DNA from 4 places in the Photobacterium angustum genome. Region 2 is predicted to be linked to each of the others. Evidence: predicted binding sites of a transcription regulator. Region 2 holds the regulator's gene; each other region holds the start of a gene.

Region 1 (5,570 bases), 150 kb from region 2:
TACGTGACATGCTAAATCTGCTGCATGTACAACTATATAACAACGGTGGTTTAGCAAATCCATATACTTCAGGAGTAGCCCCTGAAGGATCGGTTGATATGATGGTGGCTTCAGTCAAAATGTTAGTAGAAGGGTTTGAACTGGCAGATGGCAGTCAATTTGCACCACTTCGCGATGATCAAGTTGCAATTGGCTTGCCGTCAGGACCAAGTTCCGCGAACTCTGGACAAGCACCAACACAAAATATTATTGATGCACTAGATTGTGTAACCAAAGGCAATAGTTGTGGCTCTGTTGTTCCGACTAAACTGTATCCAAACTTTGGTGGTGTAATGACATGGTCTATTAACTGGGATGTTCATGATGGCTTTAATTTCTCTGGTCCTATCGGAGATAAGCTTCAACAAATGAATAGCCAACGTTAACCCGTACCTATGATATACAAACGCCAAGATTGCTATTTATGCATCTTGGCGTTTTATTTGAAATTTTGAAATAAGGTAAATAATTTAATAGCGCTTAATTCGAACCACTTTCATCGTTTCAACTTCAAACCCTGCCACAACCATCATTTCAGGATAATACGTCATATTCACTTTACAGCCATTTAAGCTTTTATATTTTTTCTTCCGTTTAAATTTAAATGGAACATCGTAGCCTTCAATCATCAACGTATGCAGGATCCACTCACCGTCTTCTCGCTGAGTATGTGAGCGAACTTTCAATCCATCGCTATGAATGAGTTCAGCATGTTTTGCTACAAGCTTATCCACATCAGATTTCATGATATGCGTTTCCCTTTTATTTATTGTTCAAAAACCACATATACAAAAACAGAGAGCCTAAGCTCTCTGTTTTGTATTTTATTCTACTTTCTATATTACTATGAAAGAGGGATAAATAAACCTGCCAATGTCGCACTCATTAAATTTGCAAGTGTTGCAGCAAAAATAGCTTTCATACCTAAACGTGCAATCTCAGGACGACGTTGTGGAACAATACCACCTAAACCGCCCATTAACATTGCAATAGAAGTTAAGTTAGCAAAACCACACAATGCAAAGGTCACAATCGCTTGAGAGTGCTCGCTTAATTTAGCTACTGTTTCAGGCTTCATTAAATCAGCGAATGCAATAAATTCATTAACAGCAATTTTAGTACCAATCAAACTTGCAGCCGTTGTTGCCTCTGACCATGGCACACCAATTAACCATGCAACAGGCGCAAATAGATAACCAAAAATCATATCAAGGCTTAGATGATGTAAACCATCCCAATTAAAGCCCAACCACTGACCAACAGAGGCTAACCAGTTACCAATATGACCTAAGCCGCCATTCACAAGCGCGATTAAACTGATAACCGCCAGTAAACTTGCGCCGACTGCCATAGCAATTTGTAAGCCACTTAACGCGCCACGAGAAGCTGCATCAACCATGTTAACCGGTTCGTCTTCTTCACCATCGTCTTCTTCTTCCATGGTGTGAACACCTTCAGTTTGAGGAACAAGCAACTTTGCCATCATCAAACCTGCAGGAGCAGACATAAAGCTTGCCGCGATAAGGTACTTAAGCTGAACACCTAATCCCGCATATCCCACCATAGTACCACCAGCAACAGATGCTAGACCGCCAACCATTACTGCGAATAATTCTGAACGTGTCATTCGAGCCAAAAATGGTCGCACAACTAAAGGCGCTTCAACTGAACCGACAAAAATATTAGCCGTTGCAGACATTGACTCTGTACGTGTTGTACCCAGCAGCTTTTGTAAGATGCCACCAATCGTACTGATCACCCATTTCATGACACCTAAGTAATACAGTACAGAAATTAACGCAGAGAAAAACACAATTGAAGGCAAAACGTTAACAGCGAAAATGAAACCTAATTTAAATTGTGCTAACTGACCGAACAGGAATTCAGTACCTTCATGGCCATACTCAAGAATGCCGGATACGGCACCTGATATGCTATTTAAAACTACACGACCAATAGGAATGTATAAAATGAAGCCAGCAAAAATAACTTGAATACAAAATGCACCCAACACGCTACGCCAATTAATTGCACGACGATTTTCTGAAAATGAAAAACCAACGGCAAAAATAACAATAATGCCTAAGATGCCGACCAAATAATGCATGGTCATTCTCCAATGTGTAGTAGTAAACGATTGCGGGGGGATTCTATTGAGAAATAAAAATGTGACAAGGATCAAATTGTTATTGCAATTAACAATTAGGAAACAAAAAACAAGGAAAATGACTATTTTTCATGCTAAGCAAACGAAAAGCGTTAGATTAGTTCCTATAGGGGATACTATTGTTTTCATAGTTTACAATCAGAAACATTTAAAACAGCGTTTAGCTAACCGTTTGCGTCACGCTGCTGTTTTTTACATCATATGATTGGTGAAAATAAAGACTTACTATTATGAATAATTTAATGGCTTATTAAAGCTGACATGAAATATTCCCTGACTCGATATGTTCACGAATAAACTCAATAAATAGATTCACCTTCGAGGGTAAATACTTATGGCGAGGGTAAACGGCATACAATGGCATATGTTGTGTTAACTGCCAATCCGGCATTAACCGAATTAATTTCCCTTGGCGGATTTCATCTTTTAATAAATACGTCGCTAAATACCCTACACCATTACCAGAAATGGTTGCATCACGTATTGCATCTGCAGAATCCACTCGATAATTGCCCGTTACCTTCACATGTTGTTCTTCATTTCCTAGACTAAAATTCCAAATATTGTCTTTACGCTCACGACTAAAATACGTAATACAGTTGTGATGTTGTAAATCATCAGGATGATAAGGCACACCATGCTTTGCTAAATAATCAGGGCTAGCGACTAGAACAAAATCACAATTAGTTAAGTGGCGAGCAACAAAACCTTCAGGAGGAGAATCCATAAAACCTATCCATAAGTCTAATTGCTCTGAGATCAAATCAACACGATGATCAAATAAGCTGAGTTCAAGATTAACTAATGGGTTTTGTTCATGAAATTCATTGATGAAAGGCGCCACATGATTTGAAGCAAATGACTGCGCAATACCCACTCGTAATGATCCTTGCTGGCTATCACCAAAAATCAGCAGTTCGCTTTCTGCTTCATTAATTTCATCGACAACCGCTTCGCAATGTTTCGCAAAAATTCGCCCCGATTCTGTTAACGCAAAAGAACGTGTTGTTCGCTGTACTAGTTGTACACCAAGGCGTTCTTCTAGTTGTTGAACCAGTTTACTCACTTGGGTACGCGAAATTTCCAATAACTGAGCAGCCTTTGTAAAACTCTTCTGCTTGGTTAGAGCATTAAACACCACCATCTGCTGCGCTTTTTTTAACATCGATAGCCTTTATTAACATAAAAAGTCTGGTTGGGAAGTCATTACAATTTAACTATCCATCACAACCGTTCATTTTACTATAGATAAAGTGTCAAACAACTCTCTGATATATTGGTTCAAATTCACTTCATAAAGAAGCTTATATCAACAACAATTAAATATGACGCATCGCAACATTCAACTTTTGAACATATAAATAGGTGAAAAATCGCTCACAACTAACTGTAACTATATAAATTAACTCATAAAAATAAAATGCTAAATAACGATAAAATACTTCTATCGCTTTAATGGCATAAAATTAAAGCCCTAATTAATCCCTATTAAGTATTTGTGACAACATTCATAGAGTGTTCAAAGTTCTGAAACATAAGTGTCACACAACTTTCCTAATCTTTGTCACGTTCATTTAAATCTACAGTAATAAGCAACCACGAAGGACTAGGAAAATGAAAACAAAGATTATCGGTGCAATCGCTTTAGCAGGAACAATGGTAGCTAGCACTGCAGCAATTGCAGGTGAAACTATCTCTGTTGTAGGTTCAAGCTCAGTAACACCGCTTATGGAAGTTTTTGGTGAGACTTACGCGAAAGCAAACGACGTAACAGTAGAAGTTCAAGGCCCAGGTTCATCAGCAGGTATTCGTACTGCACACGATGGCTCAGCCGATTTTGGTATGTCTTCTCGTGCGCTTAAAGCATCAGAAGAAGCACCTGAAGTAAAAGAAGTGGTTATTGCTCGTGACGGTATCGCTGTTGTTGTTAATAACAACAACCCGGTTTCTGACCTAACAAAAGAGCAAGTTGCAAAAATCTATAAAGGTGAAGTAACAAACTGGAAACAAGTTGGCGGTGAAGATAAGCCAATCGTTGTTGCTACACGTGATACAGCATCAGGTACTCGTGGTGCTTTTGAAGACATCATGAAACTAAAGAAAAAAATCAATGGCGTTAAAGTTTCAGCTATTTCACAGAAAGCACAAGTTGCAAGTGGTAATGGTCAGCTGAAAACAACAGTTGCAAACAACCCATTTGCTATTGGTTACATCTCTTTAGGTTCAGTAGATAACACAGTTAAACCGCTAGCTATCGACGGTCACAAACCTTCTGTTGCTGCAATCAAATCTGGTGACTACACAGTTCAGCGTCCATTCCTTGTTGTTTACAAAGAAGGTCGTCCATCTGCTGAAGCTCTAAAATTCCTATCTTGGATGAAAACAGCTGACGCACAGAAACTTGTTGAAAACAAAGGCTTCATCTCTACACATTAATTAGTATTTTACGCTCAGCTCATTTGGGCTGAGCGTTTTTTTGTTTGTCAGTAACTGGTCACTTTTGTACTGGTTCTGGAGTAAGTAATGACCATCGCGAATATTGAAAAAACAGCAAAGAACACTTCTTCGCTAAAATCAAAAAAACGAATTGATTGGCGAGAAATATTCTTTAAAAATCTATTTATGTTAAGTGCCGCTATCGGTATTTTATCTCTTATTACCATTGGCTACTTTATTTTCCGCGAAGGTTATGCAGCCTTTGCGCAAGCTGGTGTAGCAGGTATCGTCCTTGGTACTGATTGGTTACCACCAGCGCTATACGGTATTGCACCAATGATCGTTGCATCACTGGTTTCAACCGCTGGTGCTGTCGTGTTAGGTGTACCTATTGGTGTTTTAACTGCTATTTTTATCGCAGAAGTAGCCCCAAAACGTCTAGCCAATTTAATTCGTCCAATGATCGAACTATTAGCTGGTATTCCTTCTGTCGTTTATGGTTTCTTTGGCTTAGTTATTATCGTGCCGCTTATCCAAGAAGTATTTAATGTTCCTGCCGGTAACACTATTCTGGCTGGTATCATCGTGCTTGCAGTCATGATCTTACCAACAGTTATTACGGTATCTGAAACCTCTATTCGCGCTGTACCTCGTGCGTACAAAGAAGGGTCTTTAGCATTGGGAGCATCATCGATGTTCACCATTTTCAAACTACTGGTTCCGGCAGCTCGCTCAGGCATCATGACTGGCGTCATCTTAGGTGTTGCTCGTGCTCTTGGTGAAACGATGGCGATTATCATGGTAATGGGTAACTCCCCTGCTATGCCTGAAGGTCTACTAGAGTCTGCACGTACGTTAACAGCGAATATTGCAATCGAAATGTCTTACGCAACCGGTATTCACGCCAGCGCATTGTACGCTACAGGTA
Region 2 (5,570 bases):
TTGTAAGTTTTTGATAGATGAAATCGGCCGCGTCATTATCTTCACGATTAAGTAACTGTTCTGCCATTTCAACTAAGGTGACAGAAGCGCCAAGACGATTAAATGATTGAGCCAATTCACAACCAATAGGACCACCACCTAAAATCAATAATTTTTCAGGTAAGGTATCTAGTTGCCATAAGTTATCGGACGTTAATGGATCAACCGTGTTTAAGCCTGAAATGTTGGGCAACAGTGGGGAAGCACCTGTTGCGATAATGATGTTACGTGTGGTGATCACTTTGCCGTTAACTTCTACTTCCCAAGGTGACAAAATCGTCGCGTCACCTTGAACGCAGTTCACACCAAGCTTGCTGTAACGTTCAACTGAATCATGCGGTTCGATATCTTTGATAACCTTGTGAACACGTGCCATAACAGTTTTAAAGTCGATTTTTTCAATTTTAGCTTCAATACCAAATTGTTTTGCTTGTTGCAGCTCATAAGCGCTATGAGCGACACGGATTAAGGCTTTAGATGGCACACAACCTGTGTTTAAGCAGTCGCCACCCATTTTATGACGCTCAATTAATGTGACTTCTGCTTTTACAGCTGCCGCGATATAGGAGCTGACTAAACCGCCAGCACCAGCACCAATTACTACCAGGTTTTGATCAAATGCTGTAGGTTTTTGCCAACCGCTATATACCTTTTGGCTTTTGATGTAGTTAATAAGAGCTTTTGCGAGCATTGGAAAGATCCCTAGTAATACAAGAGATATCAATACAGGAAATGAGATGATTTCGCTCAAACTATTAATGCTACTTAGTTGGGTACCGGCATTCACATAAATAGCGGTTCCAGCCAGCATCCCAAGCTGACTGACAAAAAAGAATGTGCGAGTTTTAATCGGGGTTAAACCCATGAGTAAGTTGATCAGAAAAAACGGTACCACAGGGATTAAACGCAGCGTTAATAGATAAAATGCGCCTTCGTTTTCAATCCCTTGATTAATGGTCGCGAGGCGTTGTCCAAACCGCTGTTGTACCCAGTCTTGCAAAATGTAACGGCTTGATAGAAAAGCTAATGTTGCACCTATTGTGCTGGCAAAAGAAATAATAATAAGGCTAGGCCAAAAACCAAATAATGCCGCTCCAAGCAGTGTTAAGATAGCTGCGCCGGGTAACGAAAGGGCAGTCACGGCAATATAGAACACAAAGAAAAACAAGTAAGCAGTGAAAAGTTGACTTTTAATCTTTGCTTGTAGGGCTAATTGTTCTTGTTTGATGAACTCAAGTGTAAGGTATTGGCCTAGATCAAAATGTAGCCATAACGCAATAAGGCTGACAATGACCAGTAGTAATAACGTTTTTTTCTTATTCATTTGCCTGATCCTTTTTCGTTATGTTTTTATCTGATGCTTGCACGTTATCTTGAGCAATATCGTTAGGCGTTATAGGAAGAGAACAAAAGCCTTGTGCTGGTACATCGAGCGCAGTGTTAAATTTCGCCGACAAGTTCTGAAAGCTAACTAAAGCAGTGAGCTCAATAATGTCATCACTGCTATACCATTCTTGTAGCGCGGCAAGCATTTCATCTGTCACTCGTTTGCCTGTTATTGTCATCGCTTCAGTGTAGGCCAACACAGCGCGTTCTTGATCTGTAAACAGCGTAGAGTGTTGCCAGTTGGCGAGTGCTTTAATTTTATCTTCTGAATCACAACGTTCGGCGAGCTTCATACCATTGGCATCAACACAAAAGGCACAATCGTTTAATTGTGAAACACGCACACAGACCAAAGATCGCATGACATCTTGAATCGGTGATTTTTTACGATCGAGAAAACCAAAAAATCCAGCGACTAACCAAAATAAGACAGGTTTACGTCCCCATAGCTTTGCAGGGTTTAACACTTGACCATAATGGCGAGCTTGAAGCCATAGCAAGGGCTTTACCCATAAAGAGTCAATTTTTTTGATCGAAATGCGCATGTTATTCCTTAAAAAACACCCTAAACATAGGGCTTTATACGATCTTAGTCAGTAGCAGTAGTAAACATGTAGACCTTAAGAACAGACATTGTATTTCATTTAATGATAAATATTTCTTTTTCTTCAATTGGTTGGTGAAAAAATCAGCAGGAGATAAGACAGTTTAAAACGCCACGTTATTTATCAGTGAGAAGATATGTTATTGGTCGTATTAGCAAATAATTAGGCATGGAATATAAATAAAGATAATTATCATTTATATAAATCAAGGAATGCAAAACGGAGGGGAATTAATTTAATGGCAAAAGTTTGTTATTATGCAATTAAACTAAATAAATATTGAATCCTATAAAAGAAGATAAGGATAATACGGAAATTATTTTTGAAAGGTATACTCAGAAATAAAAGAATGGGGCTCTTTTATTCCTAAGTATTTTATATTTAAGACAACTTATATTTTTAAGATAACGCAGATAATAGTTCATTTCGACGTTGCTCAGGAATAACTGACCAATGTTGACCGCTAATTGCGCCTTCCAATGCCCAAAGCAATTCAATACTCAATGGACTTGTCTGTGATTCTTGAAGTGCTTTATATGCGCCAAGAGAGCCCACTGCTAGAAGTTGTTCAATAGTGTTTATGCCTGCTTTTTTAAGCATTCTTTCATTTGATAATCGTAGATTAGGTAAATCTTTAATTCGGTCAGGTACGCAACTCTCCTTTTCTTGCTTGTCTTTTTCTGCTGCATCCAGTGAATACCTGCCTTGAGCTACAATCTTTGTGGGTTCATCCCACCATTGATCGGGTATAGCATAGTGCTTGGTTACAACAGGGAAGCCACGTTTTTTATAAACGTAAGGTTCCAAGCCAGCTTGTTTGAATTCCTTTTCAGTTTCAGCATTTGCACGTAAGTGAAGTTTATCGTTCACAACTAATGCAAACATTGTATCACCAGAAAAAATGCCAAAACCGCCAAACATCGACCGTGATTTTATTGAACCAAAATGGTCAAATAATTTTAATGAATCTTTTAATATTGGTTTATCCATGCTTCTACTCGGTGAAAAAATATGAGTGTCACCTAAACATTAAGAGCGAGGAAATAGATTAATTAATCTACACATTGATACTGTCAATATATTGTTAAGTTTGTGTCATAATATTGTCGGTTCAATAATAATCCTTCGGTAACCCCGCTACCTTGAATTATTAACATAATTTTTAGGCCGGTGGTTTTGCGTCTTAATCTTTCAATTAATTTGCCAGTTCGTGACTATATAAAGTTATATTAAATAATACTTTTAATATTAAATCTAAGCCCTCAAAAATGTGATATTGGTTCAGGTATTTGTTCTTAACTTATTTAAATAAGCTTAATAATTATAAATACTCATGATTGTTTTTTTATAAGTAAAAAAAAGCCAACAAGGTTAACTTATCGGCTTTTCCTTAACATAGAAAGATAAATTTTATTAGTTGAGATCTTTAACCGATTTTCTCTCAACAAGTTTAGGCGTCATCTCAAAGGTTTGACGCTCATGATTTTTGTCTTTTACACGCTCTAGCAAGATTTCGATGGCCTTTTTACCTAAACGACGTTTAGGTTGGTGGATAGTTGTTAGCGGTGGCGCAAAGTAGGGCGCAAGGTCAATGTTATCGTAACCAATGATTGAGATATCATCAGGAACACGCAGACCTGCCTGTTCAAAGGTACTGATCAGAGCCATAGCCATAATGTCGTTGAAGCAGAAGATAGCAGTAGGTCGATCTTCCATTGCGATAAACTTCTGAGCAGCTTCAACGGCTGACTCACACTCAAAGTCACCGTCAAGTAGCCAATCATCATTAACAGTGAGATCTGCTTCTGCCATCGCTTTACGGAAGCCCTTTAGGCGCTCTTGGCAAGTAGACTTGTCAACTTGTCCAGATAAACAGCCAATTTTCTTATGACCATTTTCAATAAAGTGCTTAGTTGCGATGTAACCGCCGTTTTCAGCGTTATCTAGAATATTATCTGTATGTGGGCTTTCTGGGCCCCAGTCCATGATAACCATAGGAAGATCATTTTTACGCTCAAGTAAATCGAGCAGCATTTGATCAAGATCGCTGCACATAACCAATAGGCCATCTACACGCTTTTCAGAAAGCATACGTAAGTAATCACGTTGTTTTTCTAAGTTACCTTCGGTGTTACATAGGATCAGTGTATAGCCTGCACCATAACAATATTCTTCAACACCATGCACAACTTCGGCAAAAAATGGGTTAGTCGATTTAGTGACTAACATGCCGATAGTACGTGTTGTATTACATTTTAAGCTTCGCGCTACTGCACTTGGGGCGTAGTTAAGTTCATCAACTGCAGCCAATACTTTTTGTTGCGTTGCTTCTGCAACAAAGCGTGTTTTATTAATCACGTGCGACACTGTAGTAGTTGATACACCTGCCATACGTGCAACGTCTTTAATGGTTGCCATATTTATTCTTCTTATCATGGTCAGATTAGGATCTGACAAAGGTTTTGATACCAAATTGATTAATTACGTAGTCTATGGCTTACGAGTTCACTCGCAGAGATGAAGATCCTTTAGTTATTAGCTACTTAATTATTCAATTTGATACCGAATTATAGGGTGTTGCAATTATCATGGATCATAAACAACTAAAGCCGCAGTAAAATGCGGCATTAGAAGATAGAAACTGTTCTTACACTAATTACACGTGTAATCGCTTGCGCTCACATTTTACTGTGTGTTTTGCGTTGTGCAATCTTTCTATTCAACTTGATTGAATTAATTGATCATTAACCGTAAAAACTCGATGTTTGTCATGCTAATAGGGTCAATTTATTGTGTATATCTAGTCATTAACAGATAACACATTAAAAAACAGAATGATTGGCTGATAAAAGGTAAGGAAAATCACCACTTGGATGCGTATGAACACTTACTGGCCAACCATATAAGGTGTCTATTACTTCAGGAGTAAGAACTTGTGTTGGCGTGCCGTCGGCTTTTATTTCTCCTTCGTTAAGGAAAATCATCCGATCAGTGTACTGGGCTGCAAGGTTTAAATCGTGCAATACTACAATTACAGCAGCGCCTTGCATGGCCATATTTTTGGCAATTTGTAAGGTGTGATGCTGGTGGGCGAGATCGAGTGCTGAAGTTGGTTCATCTAACATCAAGATACATTTATCACCGGCTTTACTGAGTTGTGTTAAAACTCGGGCAAGGTGTACACGCTGTTTTTCACCACCCGATAAGGTGGGGTATAGACGTTTAGCTAAGTTGTTAATGTCAACGTATTGCATGCTTGATGCTGTCGCATCTTTCAGCTCAAGCGACGTGAGTTGCAAAGGAATTGCGCCTAGCTCGACAACTTCTTTAGCGGTAAAGGCAAAAGATAATGCGCTATGTTGTGGAAGGACACCTAAGTGACATGCCAATTCTTCCCGAGCCCAATTATTAAGAGGTTGATCAAAGAAAGAAACCGTGCCTGATTTTGGCGTAATCTCACCACATAATACTTTTAACAGGGTACTTTTACCTGCACCATTTGGCCCAAGTAATGCGGTGACTTCTCCTGCGTGAATATCA
Region 3 (5,570 bases), 1.2 Mb from region 2:
CGAATTGGTTTATTTTAAAGAACTAAAAATAATAGATATCGCGCTTTCAGCTGGGTTCGAAAGCCCTGAAGCATTTACTCGTGCATTTGTTAGGTTATTTGATCAAACGCCAACAGAGTTTAGAAAGAAACCTCAATGGTCAAGTTGGGGGCATAGATTTAATATTCGGATACCTGTGAGAGAAAAGAAGTATGAAATTAAAGTAGAAGAATACCCGAGTAGGGAATGTGTAATGATCACCCACAAGGGTGAATATCTGGAAGGTATGAAAACTTTTGATATATTAGTTTCATGGTTGGTAGAAAATAATTTTCATAGTGAAACGAGCATTAAATCGACACCATTTATTACTATTCCATATGCAAATCCCTTAGAGAGCGATGGATCTGATTATCGATGTGATATTGCCATTGCTATTAATTGTAAAGTCTTACCCAATGAGCTTGGTATATTTTCAGGAACTATTTCAAGAGGAGATTTTGCTGTTGTTACTTATGTAGGACAAAGAGAAGTTTATGGTTTTGTTCATGCGATTACTAATGTTCTTACTGAGTGGTTACCAAAAACACAATGGGAGCCGATATCAGCCCCCATTCTTTTCGAACATATTAACTCTCCGCTTATCGTTCCTGAAACGGAATTAATTACAAAAATCTGTATACCTGTATATAGTAAAATTAATCCTTAAATAACACATAGGGTTAGTATAAAGTTAATACTAAAATAAGTATAACAATCATAAAGAAAGACAAAATAAGGCTATTCATTATCGAATAGAATATTACCTTCAAGCCAGGTTAAGTTTGTTGTCATTCCTGCTAATAGCCAAGTTGATGCGTTTAAGCAGAATAAAACAGCGAGATGATCTAAACCATCGATCGAATCGCCATGTAAGTAACTAGGTTTGACAGGGTAATGAGCGACGTAAGAGCATTCAGAACCCAATGAGAGTTGTTTATAATTTTGTACCCAACTTGTCAGTACTGCTTTAGTAGATTGGGCTTTCGGCTGACTTAAAACAGTTATACAAGCATCATTATCTTCAGGTGTTCGTCTAAATTTATTGATTGCATGACGTATATCTTGAGCCGTCAGAGTGCTTTCAGTACTGATAATTATTGGTTTGATATAATTTCCAACATCCGTCTCATCAAGGTAATTGATATGAGGTCTCGCATTTACCGGAAATATGGCTAGATCTGGTTTTACTGAATTAAAAAATAATGAATTAATAATATCATGAGTAGACACCCATTCACCGTGCAAGTTTTCGTTAGTTTCATCTTTTAATTTATTAATTAATTCTAAGTTTATCTTTTTCACAAACGTTTTCTTTTCTATGGATGTGAATTTATTAACCTCTCCTTCGATTCTGGAAAACTGTAATTTCCTCTCAAAGTTAAAAGGTTTAATTTCTTCATCAAAGCTTAATAAACTTAATAGCTGATAATAGCTCGTTCCATCACCAATAATATGATTCATTGAATAGATAATCGCAAACTCTTTTTCCTTTTTATCTTCAATGAGACTAAATTTTATTAATGGATTGTCAGTGTTAATACATTCTTTTGTCGGTAATGGATAAAGTTTATTAATTATCTCTTTGTCTTGGCTATTATCGATAATTTCAATAAGATTATTAATGTTTGCGTTTTCATTCAATAAATCTTTTATATCAAAGAACTCTAAAAATGGGGAAATATCATTAACTATTTCTGGTGTTTGACATGCAATTTCATCATCATTAGTGCTTATTAGTTTCGCTCCAATCCAAGGATTCGCAATTAAAATGTCTTTAAATCTATCCTTTAATTTATCTAGAGGAGGCGTTCCATTAAACCTTGAAATTGTTGCAACGATACCATCGTGGCGAGCTGTGTTAATTTCTGACTTTAGAAGTGGACTGATTGGCATATATTTATACTCTTGGTTTTATTGTGAGAAAATTATAAAACCGAAGCGTAATCATTACCTGACCGATATTGCTATTTAGGTATTTGATGTGAATTTAAAAAATACTGAAGCATACTCAGTATACTTCAGCATGTTTGATCTCAATATTGTGTCTTTATTTAACTATCTTCGGCTGCGTAGCCATGAGCACCAAGTTCTAAACCATCTAAATATGCTTTTCGATTTTTCATGGTTAAGCGTTCATCGGCTAACCATTTTACGACAATTGGATAAATGCCGTGTTCTTGTGTTAGCACGCGTGAAGCGAGAATATCGGCATTATCATCCTCAAAAACGGGAACTTTAGCTTGCAGTACTACAGGCCCGCCATCTAATTCTTCTGTGACAAAGTGAACACTGGTTCCGTGCTCTTTATCTGATGCATCAATAGCACGCTGGTGGGTGTGTAGACCTGGATATTTAGGCAATAGAGAGGGGTGGATATTTACCATTTTCCCCAAGTAATGAAGAACAAACGCTTTACTTAGAATACGCATATAGCCTGCTAGCACAATAATATCAGGTTGGTATTCATCTATTTGTTTCATTAATTCATCATCGAAAGCTTCACGAGATTCAAATGATTTTGGATCAAGAAAATGATCAGCAGCGCCAAATTGTTTCGCACGCTCTAAACCGTAAGCTTCTTTTTTATTAGAAAAAACAGCAACAACTTTTGCGTTGGGGATTTGGGCTTCAAAAATGGCTTGTAGGTTGCTTCCGCTACCTGAAATGAGGACAACGATATTTTTCATAATCTGGGACTACCATTGTGTTGTAAGCTGGAGATGTGTCATGACTAAACTAATACATTTTTAAAGGCTATCGATGTATAGATAGCAGAATGAGGACATAGTGTCCTCATTCTTTTTGCGAGTTAGCACTGTTGAGAGTTATTTGATCTCGACTTGCTCTTCGTTATCAGCAGCGTTTGCAATTTCACCTAGTAGCCATGCGTTTTCGCCTTCAGCATTTAGGATATCAATGGCTTGTTGTGCTTGATCTTGTGGAAGGGCAATCACAAGGCCAACACCACAGTTAAACGTACGGTACATTTCGTAAGTTTCTACATTACCTGCAGTTTGTAGCCAGTTGAAGATTGCAGGCCATTGCCAGCTCGCACCATTTACAACCGCTTTTGTACCTTTTGGAAGTACACGTGGAATATTTTCCCAGAAACCACCGCCTGTAATGTGTGAAATAGCATGTACGTCACAGCTTTCCATCATTTTTAGCGTTGATTTAACGTAAATTTTGGTTGGCGTTAATAGATGTTCAGAAAGTGTTTTACCTTCTAATTCTTCATTCAAATCGGCATTGGAAACGTCAATGATTTTACGCACTAATGAATAACCGTTTGAGTGTGGGCCGCTTGAACCTACAGCGATAAGTGCATCACCAGCAGTTACTTTTGAACCATCGATGATGTCTGCTTTTTCAACAACACCAACGCAGAAACCAGCTACGTCGTAATCTTCACCGTGGTACATACCCGGCATTTCAGCGGTTTCACCACCAATTAAAGCACAACCTGATTGGATACAGCCTTCGCCAATACCTGTTACGACACTTGCTGCTGTATCAATATCTAACTTACCGGTTGCGTAGTAATCAAGGAAGAACAAAGGTTCAGCACCTTGAACAATAAGGTCGTTAACACACATAGCAACCAGATCGATACCGATTGAATCGTGTTGATTTAAATCCATAGCCAAGCGAAGTTTAGTTCCTACACCATCCGTGCCTGAAACTAAAACGGGCTCTTTATATTTGGTTGGTAGTGAACAAAGTGCACCAAAACCACCAATTCCCCCCATAACTTCTGGGCGATGAGTACGTTTTACCACCCCTTTAATACGGTCTACTAATGCATTACCGGCATCGATATCAACACCAGCATCTTTGTAACTAAGAGAAGAGTTTTTGTCGCTCACAGATGATCCCTCAACGTATTAAAGTAAAAAAGCGGATACATGATAACAGCAGTCACTGCCTAAAGGAAAACGTTTGCGTCAATTTTTTTAGCTGGATACTAAGTAAACAGTTAAACGTTTACTACTATCTGCAATCGTTTGGCTTAGTATATAATGATGCGATTTTATTTTTTATTTGCTCAGGAGTCAGAGATGAAAGTTGTTGAGGTAAAACACCCACTGGTTAAACATAAGATTGGTCTTATGCGCGAAGGTGACATCAGCACTAAGCGTTTCCGTGAGTTAGCAACTGAAGTTGGTAGCCTACTGACATATGAAGCGACTTCAGACTTCGAGACAGAAAAAGTTACGATTGAAGGTTGGAATGGTCCAGTAGAAATTGACCAGATCAAAGGTAAAAAAGTAACTGTAGTGCCAATTCTTCGTGCAGGTCTAGGTATGATGGATGGTGTACTTGAGCATATGCCAAGTGCACGTATCAGCGTTGTTGGTATCTACCGTGATGAAGAAACGCTTGAGCCTGTGCCATACTTCAACAAGCTAGCATCGAATATCGATGAGCGTATTGCGCTTGTTGTTGACCCTATGCTAGCAACGGGTGGCTCTATGATTGCCACACTAGATCTATTAAAAGAGCACGGTTGTACGCAATTTAAAGTACTAGTGTTAGTTGCGGCACCAGAAGGTATTGCTGCATTAGAGAAAGCACACCCAGATGTTGAGCTATACACAGCTGCAATTGATGAGAAGCTAAACGATAAAGGCTACATCGTTCCTGGTCTAGGCGATGCAGGTGATAAAATCTTCGGTACTAAGTAATTAGTAAACAAGATTAAAATAAAACCGGACATTACGTCCGGTTTTTTATTTCTGAAAAGTGCTAAACGTTAAGATAAGCAATTATAAGTATTCGGTATCTTCGATTTGAGCATTGTCTACTACATTATTTTCGCCCAAGTCTTTAGGTAAAATCAGGTTGAGTACAATTGCAACAATACCGCATAAGCTCACGCCTTGTAGGCTAAATTCACCAATACCAAAAGCCATCCCACCAATACCAAAAACCAATGTCACAGCGACGATCACCAAGTTACGCGCTTTATGTAAATCGACTTGATTTTTGATCAACGTATTTAAGCCAACAGTTGCGATAGAGCCAAATAGTAAGATCATGATACCGCCCATCACTGGTGCTGGAATCGTTTGTAATACGGCGCCTAATTTACCGACAAACGCTAATACCAATGCTGTTATCGCAGCCCATGTCATGATCACAGGATTAAAGGCTTTCGTTAACATTACCGCCCCCGTTACTTCTGAGTAAGTCGTATTTGGTGGAGCGCCAACAAGTGATGCGGCAATGGTGGCGATACCATCACCCGCCATAGTGCGGTGTAAGCCAGGCTTTTTTAGGTAATCTTTTCCTGTCACATTCGAGATTGCCAGCATATCACCTACGTGTTCTACCGCTGGCGCGATAGCAACAGGGATCATAAAGAGTACAGCGTTAATATTAAATTCAGGAAAGGTAAAGTTAGGAAGCGCTAACCAACTTGCATTATGAACAGGCGTAAAGTCAACCACACCAAAGGCAAGACTTGTAATATAACCTGCTGTTATACCACCGACGATAGGGACAAGCTTTAATATACCTTTAGCAAAGACACTTAAGCCAATCGTGAC
Region 4 (5,570 bases), on a different contig from region 2:
CGATATAGCTCAGCAAGCAGATTAACGCTAAACCATAGAAAATATTATGGTTTAAATGTGATTCAGTAACGCCAAAAGTATGTAGGTATGAAGCACTGTCATTAGTGATGGCGAGGGAGTAAACCAATACCCAAATGACCAACATAATAAAATACAGAATACCGAGCGCGATCCCCCAGTTTTTACCTAAATAACCGCTGATCACGCCTGGATAATCGGTACATTTCTTTGATTCAGCAAGGGTATTGATAAACAGTTTCTGAAACAAATACATTGCAGGGTAGCCAATGACCGATGAGAGTAAAAATACCCATAATCCCATGACGCCAACTTGCACAGGGAGAAAAACAATCCCCGCGCCAATGGCCATGCCAATACTCATGACAATCCAACCGACATCAACACTGTCGAATTTTGTTGCAGTCTTCCATTGCTGAGGTGTCATGTTTGCTTGTTGGTATAGGAGGACACTGGTGTTTGAAAGGGCGGTATCTATATCAGGTTTCATTATATATTCCAGCTTATTATCATAGTTATGCTGACAGCGAATAGCTGGATTATGGATCTAGTCGTATATTTGCTAAATAACTAAAAGTTATAACATATAAATCAAAGAAGCATAAAAAATGCAATTAGGTGCTTTTAATGATTGTTTTACTTTTAGAGATGAGAGAAGAGGACAGAATGCTCTTTTTAATTAGAAAAAAGTAAATTCATTTAAGAGAAGAAAAACCTCATTATAAAGGTTAAAGATCTGATGTTGCTGATATCGATTGTTTATTAATCATGATACCAATGGGATCAAAATCGGGATGGGTAGCGATACGATATATTCGTTGGTTTTGCTCTATCGAAATGACTGAGCTTTTATGAGCTGACTAACATCGGTAGCATAATGAAGGTAGGGTTAAGAAAAACGATACATGTACTTGTGTGGCTGTTTATTGAATTTTCAGCATCGGTTTACATTGTCGATAAATGTGGGTAATACCGAAATGAAGCCCAATATATTTTCAAGGTGATACTGCCTTCGAGTTATTCTTCGTTCTCGCAAGGCAATTATATATTTAATATTGCTCTATCGTGCTTTTATTTATGTGGTTCAATATTAGACAGACATTAAATGTGAATATTTATTAGTATACATATTCATCAAAAAACACGTTTAAAATAAAAAGTTATATCCCAACAATGATCCTATATTGATTTTTATTCATTTTCTTACGTTATTAAATATTGATATATATAGATATCTGGCTAATTATTGGATTTCTAATGACTAATTATGCCGTACTCTAGAATATATGAATTTAGTTTCCCTCTTGGCATTTATAAAAAAAGCAGTATCCTTTATTTGAATTTTTATTCATTGTTGTTGTTTTTATTCCCTATTAATTAGGGGGTTATCACCAAATATTCAAAGTGAACAGCTGACGTTGTTGTTCTTTTTTTTTCGTGAGTTAGCTAAAAAGAAAGATAGAAGTCATCTACCTCTTTTCATTATGTTAGTTCGCCGTGGCAGAAAAATATAACTAATTCAAGAAAGGAAAAATATGAGCAATATTTCTCATCCACGAGGTCTACTTTACGTAATCAGTGTACAGGCTTGGGAGTATTTCAGTTATTACGGAATGCGTGCCTTACTGATTCTTTATTTAACAAAACAGCTCCTTTTTTCTGATGCACATGCTTATGCACTGTACGGTGCTTACACATCGCTTGTTTATGTGACGCCAATCATTGGTGGGTATATTGCAGACCGATACTTAGGGAACTTTTGGTCTGTAGCAATAGGCGCTTTGCTTATGGTTGCAGGTCACACCGTATTATCCTTTCCAACGTCAGGGCACTCTACTTTATATATAGCTCTTGCTCTAATTATTGTTGGATATGGTTTCTTCAAGACTAACTCTAGCTGTTTGCTGGGTGAGCTTTATCATGATCGTGAATCAATCCGAGATTCCGGTTTCTCGTTATCTTATGTTGGCGCTAACCTTGGTGCTTTTCTCGCTCCGATTGCTACTGGCTACTTTGCTGAAACTTATGGCTGGCATATTGGATTTGGTATCGCGGGATTGGGTATGTTTGCTGGCCTTTTAGTGTTTCTTTCTGGTCGTAATGCCTTTAAAGATGTAGCCGGTCTTAAAAAAGAAGCACTGTCGGCCAAAACCGCAGGCATTTCGCACTCAATGCTGTTAATTGCTGGTGTGATATTAAGTGTTGCATTCTTTGCCGTCATCCTTGCGCAACTCTGGGCTGGCTTTGTTCTCATTGTGATCGGTATTGTCTCACTATTTTTAATGGGCCGTATTTATGCTCGTTGCGATGTTCAAGGTAAGAAAAACATATGGGCAATTGTATTGTTTATGATGTTTGGTACGTTATTCTGGGCATTTGACCAACAAGGTGGTAGCTCTATTACCTTATTTATTGAGCGCAACGTAAATAAAGATCTATTTGGCTTCAATATCCCTACCAGCTTCTATCAATCAATAAACCCATTTGCCGTTATCTTTGGCGGGGCATTGGTTGCTTGGGCGTGGAAATTACTGGCACGTTTCAATATACAGCCCAAAACGTTGTCTAAATTAGGTATTGGTTTCTTGTTCCTGACTGCGGGTTTTCTCTTGATCAATATTGCGTCTAGACTCGCAATGCATTCGGGCCACACTTCAATGCTATGGGTAACAATTGGTTTAGGTCTAATTGGTTTAGCGGAAATGTTTATCGATCCCGTTGCGTTGGCGGCAATCACTCGTTTGAACCCTGCAAACTCTACAGGTACGCTTGCGGGTATTTACATGTTGGTATCAGGCTCTATCGCTAACTTTGTAGCAGCTTGGATTGCAACGGCAACAGCGGTGACGACAGAAGATGGTAAGGTGCAGAGCCTGACTCAGGCGGCGAGCAGCTACCATGATGTATTCCACACCATTTTCTTGATTGCACTATCAGCTTTCATTTGTTTGATTATATTAAAGATGTTTACTAAGAAACTGTTGCCATAAAGCGTGCTGGTTTCAGTAAAGGCTCTTAGTGCGATTCATTCGTCCCTATTTTTCTGTAAGCGTTCTAATCGTTATTTGTTGGGCTTTTACATAATTAGACGGATAGTTGAAACTTGCCAACGACTGGAATAATCATGTTTCTCTTGCAATAAATGTAATAAAACGAAATTTTAAATAATAATTGTCAATTATTTATAGCGCGAGATACCTGTTTGTAGGTATGATCGTTACGAAATAAAAGGCTGATGTCGACATCAGCCTTTTATTTTTCCAAAAAAAGAAAACGTTTGCGTGTGTTTGTTACACGTGATTTTAACTGTAAAAAGCATAGTAATATTGATCAAATAGGAATTTACCATGTCTGCTGATAGCACACATCAACGCCCTTCTCATTTAGAGCCTAAGAGTAAACTAGATAGCTATTTTGAAATTACAGCTCGTGGCAGTAATGTCAAACAGGAAATAATTGCGGGTTTAACTACATTTCTAGCTATGGTGTATTCCGTTATTGTGGTGCCTAGCATGTTAGGTGCCGCGGGTTTTAATCAAGGTGCGGTTTTTATCGCAACCTGTTTAGTGGCAGCATTTGGCTCATTACTCATGGGTTTGTGGGCGCGTTTACCAATGGCCATTGGTTGTGCTATTTCACTTACAGCATTTACTGCATTTAGCTTAGTACTTGGGCAAGGCGTGAGTGTGCCTGTTGCCTTAGGCGCCGTATTCTTAATGGGTGTTGTCTTTACATTAATAACGGTAACGGGTGTGCGTACTTGGATCATGAAAAATATGCCAAATGGTATCGCTCATGGAACAGGTATTGGTATTGGATTATTTTTACTTTTGATTGCAGCGAATGGCGTTGGGCTAGTGATCAAAAACCCAGCTGAAGGCTTACCCGTTGCTTTTGGTGATTTCACCGCGTTTCCAGTCTTCATGTCTATTTTAGGCTTGGCGGCTATCTTAGGATTAGAAAAGCGCCGTGTTCCGGGTGGCATTTTATTAGTGATTATTGCCATTTCTATCATTGGCCTTATTTTTGATCCAAAAGTGACGTTCCACGGCTTCTTCGCAATGCCGACATTTGGTCATGAGGGGGAATCCTTATTAGGCACAATGGATATTATGGGTGCCCTAAACCCAGTTATTTTGCCTACAGTATTAGCGCTAGTGATGACTGCGATTTTTGATGCAACAGGTACTATCCGTGCGGTAGCAGGACAAGCAAACCTGCTAAATAAACGTGGTCATATTATCAGTGGTGGTAAGGCATTAACGTCAGATTCTGTAAGTAGTATTTTTGCCGGTCTTGTTGGTGGTTCTCCTGCTGCGGTATACATTGAATCAGCTGCAGGTACAGCTGCAGGTGGTAAAACAGGCTTAACAGCAACTACGGTAGGTGTACTGTTCATCTTCATGTTATTTCTTGCACCATTAAGCTACTTAGTCCCTTCTTATGCGACAGCTCCTGCACTGATGTATGTTGGCCTATTAATGCTAAGTAATGTTAGCAAGTTAGATATGGAAGATTCTGTTGATGCATTATCTGGCTTACTGTGTGCTGTTTTCATTGTTCTAACGAGTAATATTGTTACTGGTATTATGCTTGGTTTTACTGCATTAGTTATCGGTCGAATAGTTTCTGGCGAAGTGAAAAAGCTCAATATAGGTACAGTCGTTATTGCGATTGCCTTGGTTGCTTTTTATGCTGGTGGTTGGGCTATCTAACGACGAGCCTTATAATAAAGTGTATTTTAAGCCCACTAAATGTGGGCTTTTTTATATCTAGACACATATAAAACATTGTTTTTATTTTCCACAATAGACTATTATTAAAGATTGATTATATGCGTTTACATTCACAGGCATATTTATGAAAAAAACTTTATTAACATTGTTGTTGGCGTCATGTTTTAGCTCCGCAGCGAGTGCTTGTACTGGAATTACACTTGGCACCACAGGTAATGATCATATTCAAGCTCGTACCATCGAGTGGGGCCATAGCGATTTAAATAGTAAGTTAATTGTTTCTCCTCGTAATTACAGCTATACCTCGACAATGCCAGATCAAAAGCAAGGTCTAACTTGGAAGAGTAAATATGGCTTTGCTGGGATCTCTGTTAGTGATGATCGTTTTATTGCCGAAGGTATTAACGAAAAAGGTTTAACAGCAGGTTTATTCTATTTCCGTGGTTATGGCTCACTTGCGAAATATGATCCAAAAAATACCGCGAATAACATCACGGATATGGATTTTGTACGTTGGATGTTAAGCCAATATTCAACGGTTGCAGAAGTTGAAGCTGCGTTAAGCAAGATCAAGATTGTCACTGTTTACTTTGATGCTGAAGGTAATCCATCCCCAACAGCGCACTGGCGTGTGTCAGATAAGCAAGGTAACAGCATCGTGATTGAGATAATGGATCACGGTAAGATCAATATTCATAAAAACACGGCTAAAGTGTTAACTAACTCGCCAGATTACAATTGGCAGGTAACGAACTTAAATAATTATATTAACCTTCACCCAGGTATCAGTGCGCCACAAAAGATCAACGGGGTAGA

The links. The regulator PurR, encoded in region 2, represses purine synthesis genes. The targets are predictions, from matches to a motif close to TNANGNAAACGTTTNCNTNA.
Region 1: the regulator PurR is predicted to act here: its motif matches at 2,367-2,386, upstream of BTO08_RS03740 (NupC/NupG family nucleoside CNT transporter).
Region 3: the regulator PurR is predicted to act here: its motif matches at 3,949-3,968, upstream of purM (phosphoribosylformylglycinamidine cyclo-ligase).
Region 4: the regulator PurR is predicted to act here: its motif matches at 3,284-3,303, upstream of BTO08_RS16045 (NCS2 family permease).

What each region holds. Positions count from the first base shown of each region.
Region 1 covers NZ_MSCJ01000001.1:882,642-888,211, reverse strand. The annotation lists gene BTO08_RS03750 (Ig-like domain-containing protein) at 1-425, shown strand, start outside; gene BTO08_RS03745 (hypothetical protein) at 510-785, opposite strand; gene BTO08_RS03740 (NupC/NupG family nucleoside CNT transporter) at 884-2,146, opposite strand; gene BTO08_RS03730 (LysR family transcriptional regulator) at 2,457-3,371, opposite strand; gene BTO08_RS03725 (phosphate ABC transporter substrate-binding protein) at 3,821-4,642, shown strand; gene pstC (phosphate ABC transporter permease subunit PstC) at 4,730-5,570, shown strand, end outside.
Region 2 covers NZ_MSCJ01000001.1:1,029,123-1,034,692, forward strand. The annotation lists gene BTO08_RS04410 (FAD-dependent oxidoreductase) at 1-1,363, opposite strand, end outside; gene BTO08_RS04415 (carboxymuconolactone decarboxylase family protein) at 1,356-1,970, opposite strand; gene BTO08_RS04420 (TfoX/Sxy family DNA transformation protein) at 2,430-3,020, opposite strand; cyclic di-GMP riboswitch class I at 3,155-3,245, opposite strand; gene purR (HTH-type transcriptional repressor PurR) at 3,444-4,448, opposite strand; gene BTO08_RS04430 (heme ABC transporter ATP-binding protein) at 4,853-5,570, opposite strand, start outside.
Region 3 covers NZ_MSCJ01000001.1:2,222,459-2,228,028, reverse strand. The annotation lists gene BTO08_RS09840 (AraC family transcriptional regulator) at 1-688, shown strand, start outside; gene BTO08_RS09835 (hypothetical protein) at 760-1,914, opposite strand; gene purN (phosphoribosylglycinamide formyltransferase) at 2,073-2,708, opposite strand; gene purM (phosphoribosylformylglycinamidine cyclo-ligase) at 2,847-3,887, opposite strand; gene upp (uracil phosphoribosyltransferase) at 4,080-4,706, shown strand; gene BTO08_RS09815 (uracil-xanthine permease family protein) at 4,788-5,570, opposite strand, start outside.
Region 4 covers NZ_MSCJ01000003.1:302,669-308,238, forward strand. The annotation lists gene BTO08_RS16035 (amino acid permease) at 1-445, opposite strand, end outside; gene BTO08_RS16040 (peptide MFS transporter) at 1,554-3,008, shown strand; gene BTO08_RS16045 (NCS2 family permease) at 3,366-4,733, shown strand; gene BTO08_RS16050 (linear amide C-N hydrolase) at 4,879-5,570, shown strand, end outside.